DNA from 2 places in the Pseudoalteromonas sp. NGC95 genome. Region 1 is predicted to be linked to the other one. Evidence: predicted binding sites of a transcription regulator. Region 1 holds the regulator's gene; the other holds the start of a gene.
What was found. The regulator FliA, encoded in region 1, starts transcription of late flagellar genes. The targets are predictions, from matches to a motif close to CTAAAGNTNNNNNNNNNNNNGCCGATA.
Positions count from the first base shown of each region.

Region 1 (3,428 bases):
TCAACTACTTCATCAAGAGGTTGTTCAACGTCAGTTTCTGAAGCGACTCCGTTAAGCTCGGCTTCTGTTGGAGGTAGGCCCAAAATGTGGAGGGTTTGAAGTAACTCAGGATCTGCTGGTTCTGGCTTATCCCTATTTTGGATAGTCGCGAACATTTCATTAATGGTGTCGAGCGCTTGTAAAATAACATCCATTAACTCTGAATTGACCGTTCGCACGCCTTGACGTAGTAAATCAAATACGTTTTCAGCGCCGTGGCAAGCATCAACAAGTTCTGTCATAGCTAAAAAGCCTGCACCACCTTTTACAGTGTGAAAGCCTCTAAATATGGCATTTAGTAACTCGGTATCTTCTGGATTATTTTCCAGTTCAACTAACTGTTCAGATAAAAGCTCTAGGATTTCTCCTGCCTCTACAAGAAAGTCTTGTAAAATATCTTCATCGACTTCAAACATGCAGTTACTCTCCTCTTAGAAGCCCAAACTTGATAAAAGATCATCGACTTCATCTTGATCAGACACAACATCATTACGCGATTCTTTATCAATAATAGGGCCTTCAGGACCTGCTAAAGTTTGTGTGGCAACTGGTTCTTTTATTTTTTGTTGTTCTACTTTATTCGCTGTGTTGTCACTGTCATCTTGTTCAGCAAACGCTGTTAAAAGATGAAGTAAGCTTTCTTCTACTTCTCTAACAAGTTCTATAACACGGCGAATAACTTGACCTGTTAAGTCTTGATAGTCTTGAGCCATTAGTACATTTGTCATTAAGCTTTGAAGCTCATCCGTTTTATGATGAGAGTTATTCATAAACTTATCGATACTATGGCAAAGTTGTTTAAACTCACCAAGCTCAATTTCCCGGCTCATTAAACGATCCCATGTCGGTTTGATATGAGATATTTCATCTGCAAGTTGCTGAGCTATAGGTAAACTAGCCTCAACAGCATCCATTGTTTTATTAGCCGCATTTTCTGTCATTTCTATAACATAATTAAGCCGCTTTTTAGCATCTGGAATCGCATCTGTCGTTATGTTAGTTAAGCGAGTATCAAGCTCAAAGCTTTTAAGTGCTTCGTGCAGTTGACGAGTCAACTTCCCAACTTCAGCAAATAATTTAGACTGCTCTTGCGAAGCTGTCTCTAAAATCAACTGATTAGCTTTATCTTGCTCATCGTTTTCTAAATAAATGACGAGTTGACGAGCTTGTTCTAACGTTATTTGAGGCGCAGCTGGTGCTGACATAAGCCTCTCCCCCATCATTAGCCTAAGCGTTCAAATACTTTTTCTAATTTAGTTTTTAATGTTCCAGCTGTAAATGGCTTAACAATATAACCATTAACGCCAGCTTGCGCTGCAGCAATTATTTGTTCTTTTTTAGCTTCTGCCGTTACCATCAATACAGGGATATGTTTTAACTTATCATCTGCACGAATTGCTCTTAAAAGGTCAATACCTTGCATTCCCGGCATATTCCAATCTGTAACCACAAAATCAAATACTTGATTTTGTAACATAGGCAAAGCTGTAGACCCGTCATCAGCTTCTTGAACATTAGTGAAACCTAAGTCACGTAATAGGTTTTTTATAATTCGTCTCATCGTTGAAAAATCATCAACTACAAGAATTTTCATGTTTTTATCCAAAACATCCCCCAGTGAGGTATTAACCTTAGTTTACTTACTACTAGTTTATCCAGTCATTGATTTTAGCTTTAAGCTTAATCATCGCCTGACCATGTATCTGACTTACACGCGATTCGCTTACATCGAGTATATGTCCTATTTCTTTTAAATTCATTTCATCGTTATAGTATAAAGAAAGTACCATTGCATCACGCTCTGGTAATGACTTTATTGCATTTAGCAAAGACTCATTAAACCGATCATTTTTAACATTATTAAAAGGTTTGTCTAGCGCTAAATCTTGGCCTACGGGAGTAATAACATCCTCATCTACACCAAGGTCTTCTATGCCTAATACTTTACTGGTATTAACATCATTTAAAATATGATGGTACTCATTGAGTGAAATTTCAAGTTTTTCAGCAACTTCTGTATCTGTTGGTTCGCGATTCAGACTGCTTTCGAGCCCAGTAATTGCTTCTGCAACTTGTCGGCTTTTACGGTGTACTGAACGAGGAGCCCAATCACCACGGCGCATTTCATCAAGCATAGCCCCGCGAATACGAATACCGGCGAAGGTTTCAAAGCTTGCGCCTTTTGTTGCATCAAAGTTTTTTGAAGCTTCTATTAAACCTATCATTCCTGATTGAATTAAATCATCAAGCTGAACGCTAGGTGGTAATCGAGCAATTAGATGACATGCCACTTTTTTAACAAGCGATGCATGTTTCTCAACAATCACATTTAAGTTTTGTGTTGATTGATATCCCATAGCTCTATTCACCAATGTTGTCATAATTAGCCGTTTACTAGTTTCTCAATGAAAAACTCTAAATGCCCAGATGGTTGATTTGGTATTGGCCATTTAACTGCTTTTGTCGCCAGCGCTTTAAACGCGAGAGCGGCTGGCGAACTTGGAAAGAGCTCAACAATCACCTTTTGGCGACGTGTTGCTTTACGCATATTTTCGTCATAAGGAACCGTTGCTACTAGCTCCATTGAAACATCTAAAAAGCGATCGGTAACTTTAGATAGTTTTGCAAACAATTCAGTGCCTTCACGCATGCTGCGGACCATATTGGCAACAATTTTGAACTTGTAAACACCGTGCTCGCGGCTTAATACTTTAATAAGTGCGTAAGCATCGGTTATTGATGTTGGTTCATCGCACACAACAACCATTACATCTTGTGCTGCTCGTGAGAAGCTTAGCACCATGTCTGAAATACCAGCGGCTGTATCTACAATTAAAATATCAAATTCGGTATTCAATTCGCTAAATGCACGAATTAGCCCGGCATGCTCAGATGGCGATAATTCAACCATACTTTGCGAGCCCGATGTAGCGGGTACAATTTTAATACCAGCAGGCCCTTCAACTAAAATCTCGTCAAGCTCACATTCACCTGACAAAACGTGTGATAAATTGCGCTCTACACGTAAACCAAGCATCACATCACAGTTTGCTAAACCTAAGTCAGCATCCAGCACTAATACTCTATTACCTTGTTGCCCTAGTGCAATAGCGGTATTTAGAGAAACATTTGTTTTCCCCACCCCACCTTTACCACCGGTTACAGCGATAACTTTTACGCCGTTGTTATTGTTTTGACTCATTTTGCGCAGGCCGCTTGCTTGATCTAATACTGTGTTAATCATACATCCCTACTGTACTTGGCGCCACTGCTTGGTGCCTTGAATGTTGTGCTTTTGTTCTTTTTAAATATAACTGCTCAGCCTTTTTCACTAGTTTTTCAGCATTTGCAACACGAATATCTTCTGGCACTCGTTGACCGTTAGTAAG
Region 1 covers NZ_JADYWR010000005.1:192,024-195,451, forward strand. The annotation lists gene I6E70_RS06805 (chemotaxis protein CheA) at 1-455, opposite strand, end outside; gene I6E70_RS06810 (protein phosphatase CheZ) at 471-1,244, opposite strand; gene cheY (chemotaxis response regulator CheY) at 1,262-1,645, opposite strand; gene I6E70_RS06820 (RNA polymerase sigma factor FliA) at 1,686-2,396, opposite strand; gene I6E70_RS06825 (MinD/ParA family ATP-binding protein) at 2,423-3,283, opposite strand; gene flhF (flagellar biosynthesis protein FlhF) at 3,276-3,428, opposite strand, start outside.

Region 2 (3,428 bases), on a different contig from region 1:
TGAACCAGAAGATATTAGCAAACTGATTAATTACTTAGCTAACAAGTAAGTTTAGCTAAAACTAAAAAAGCTCCTACAAGGAGCTTTTTTATGGGTAACGTTTACTGAGCGTATTTATTTGCGCTGCAAGAAAACACCCGACTCAATGTGATGCGTATAAGGGAACTGATCAAATATAGCAAAGCGCTTAACGTTATGCGTACGTGTTAAGTGATCAAGGTCACGCTCAAGGGTTTCAGGATTACACGATATATAAATTATGTTTTCGTAATTAGCCACTAAGTCACACGTTAATTCATCCATGCCCGCGCGTGGTGGATCAACTAATATGGTTTGGCAGTCATAGCTTTTAAGGTCAATACCATCTAAACGAGAGAAAGTACGCTCGCCATTCATTGCTTGAGTAAACTCTTCACTCGACATACGAATAATATCTAAGTTCTCTACGTTGTTTTTAGCAATGTTGTATTGAGCAGAGTGAACAGATGATTTTGATATTTCTGTTGCTAATACTTTATTAAAACAGCCCGCTAATGCAATTGAAAAGTTACCGTTACCACAATACAGTTCTAGTAAATCATTTTTAAGTGGTTTACATAAATCTTGTGCCCACTCCAGCATATTAATATTTACTTTTGCATTAGGCTGAGTAAAGCTATTTTCTACTTGTTGGTATATAAGCTCTTGACCATTAACTGTTAAACGTTCAGTTACAAAGTCATCACCTAGTACTTCTTTTTGTTTGCGAGCTCGGCCTATAAAGTCAATTTTGTATTTACTGCTAAGCTTTTCTTTCAGTGCTTTAATTTCACTTAACCATTCATCATCCAGTGGTTTGTGATAAAGCAAGCTTACTAAAATTTCACCGCTTAGCGTTGATAGGTAATCGATTTGAAATAACTTACGGCGTAATATTTCACAAGGCTTAAGATTTTCAATCATCACCTGCATTATTTCACCTACTAGAGGCGCTGCTGGATCAAATGTATCAACACGGATTTTTTCTTTTGTTTGTTGATCAAACATAATGTGAAACAGATCGTCACCGTCGTGCCATACTCTAAATTCAGCACGTTGGCGGTAGTTAGTTGGCTCTGAGCTAAATACTTCTAGTTGCTCCACACCAAAACGTTGAAACTGCGCACTAATACGCTGCTCTTTTTCACTTAACTGCGCTTGGTACTGTGTGGTATCTATTTTAATAACTGCCATTAACGCTACTACCTTATCTAAGATCTGTTTATCGGCGCTATTGTAGGGAGCGCTGCGTATTTGTCTAGTTTTGGCTAGCATTTATGCTGTTTTATTGAACATTGTACTTTAGTTTTTATTGTTACAGCCGATAATAAACTACGCACGCTTAGGAGACGAATCATGAAAATAGGTAATTATGGCTTTACGCCAAACAACAACATCAATAAATTCAATAATAAAGCTGATATACAGCAACCTACAATTACGTCTCCTCAAGATAGCTATCAACAACGAGGCCGAGAGTTGGCTGCAAAGGTGCTTGGCGATAAAATGGCTGAGCAGCTTGGATTGCCTATCGCAGAAAAAAAAGCAGATAAACCACTATTTGATTTTGATGAAATAGTAAAAAACGTACTCGATTTTGTAAGTAGTGCTGTTAATAAAGCAAAAGCTAACGGCGCTGATGACGAAAAGCTCAAAGATATGTTAGGCGACGCGCGCAAAGGAGTCCAAATAGGGATTGACGACGCTGTTGATGAACTCAAAGGTACAGGCGTATTTAATGATGACATGGAAGAGGGGATTAATAAGTCCAAAGAGGGAATTTACTATGGGCTCGATAAGTTTGAAGAGTCGTTATTTAACCCACAACCAGCCAGCGTAAATATAAGCCAGGCTCAATATGTTAGTATGACGAGTAATGCAGAGTATAAATTTACCACCGCAGAAGGTGACGAGGTAAGTATTAGCTTTGCAGATGCATTTGAATCTCAGTCGGCAAGTGGCTATCAGCAAAACAATAATGGCGAGTCGTTTGCAAGCTCATCATCGCAATCTCGACAGGTATCATTTTCGATGTCGGTTAATGGTGACTTAAATGAGCAAGAGCAAGAAGCTATTAATGTAATGATGGAAGACTTACAAGATTTAAGTAAAACCTTTTTTGGTGGTGATTTAGATGAAGCATTTGAACAAGCACAAGAGCTGAGTTTAGACAGCGATCAGCTGGTGGCTTTTTCTATGGATTTACGCCAAACAAAAACAATAGCAACAGTTAAAAGCTATGAAGAATATAGACCAGCACCAGAAAAACAAGTAGCGGAGGGTTTAGCTCCTTTTAATGACGACCTTAAAAATGCTTTTGAAAAAGCGGGTGAGCTTGGATTACAAAATCAGCTAGCTGGCATTCTCCAATGGTTAAATCAAGATCAGGAGCAAATAGATAAGTTAGTAGATTACACAAAGTCTATGTTCGAAAACCTTAATCAGTTAAATTCGGCAGCCGACAGGCTTGCTGATTTAGAAACCACGCAAAGTTAAACTACTTTCTTTTATAAATACCTCATGGCAAACTGCCGTTCTTAAAGTAAAGTGGGAACGGTAGTTTGTCAGCGCATATAATGGTTTTTGATTCAGGTATTGGTGGAACTACTGTACTTGAGCATATAAAGAAAAGTATCCCTAATGCTCAGTACAGTTATTTTATGGATAATGCATTACTACCTTATGGTGCTCAATCCCAAAAAACCATCATTAACCGATTATGCTCACTTATTCATTTCATCAAAGCTAATACGCTTAACGTTGATTTAATTGTAATAGCGTGTAATACCGCTTCTACATCTGCACTTAGCGCTGTTCGCCAAATGACAGATATTCCTATAGTAGGTGTTGTGCCAGCAATAAAACCTGCAGCAGAGTTAACACGTTCAAATCATATTGGCTTATTAGCCACACCGGCAACGGTCGCCAGTTCATACACTAAAACATTAATTACTGAGCATGCACGTAATGTAATCGTTAATCTATATAGCAGTGTGGAGTTAGTAACTTTAGCTGAGCAATACTTTTTTACAGAGTCTTTGGATACAAACAAGTTGCATCAAGTGCTTGATGACCTACATATAGATAAAACTATAGATGTACTTGTATTAGGATGTACGCACTTTCCAATATTAGCAGAGCCTATTAGTCAGTATTTTGAAGGGAATGTAAAATTACTTGATTCAGGTGTAGCGATAGCAAACAGAGTCAACTACCTACTTAACCAACTTAACTTGTGTGTGAATAAACTAACAGACATAAAAAAGCCGCTGCAATATTATGCAACGGCTGATGTGTTTAGCAATAAGCTAGCGGTAAAGCTAGTTACACTGACTGATCCGTCTCAGTACGTAGAGCATTAGAATCATCTTCTTGTTTTTGTTTTGCTTCACGTACCTTTAAAGTACGTT
Region 2 covers NZ_JADYWR010000035.1:836-4,263, reverse strand. The annotation lists gene I6E70_RS19485 (thiol:disulfide interchange protein DsbA/DsbL) at 1-49, shown strand, start outside; gene trmA (tRNA (uridine(54)-C5)-methyltransferase TrmA) at 115-1,212, opposite strand; gene I6E70_RS19475 (DUF5610 domain-containing protein) at 1,375-2,514, shown strand; gene murI (glutamate racemase) at 2,580-3,380, shown strand; gene I6E70_RS19465 (RNA recognition motif domain-containing protein) at 3,343-3,428, opposite strand, start outside.
Region 2: I6E70_RS19475 (DUF5610 domain-containing protein) is a predicted target of FliA. The motif match lies at 1,319-1,345, and genes of this name have one in related genera.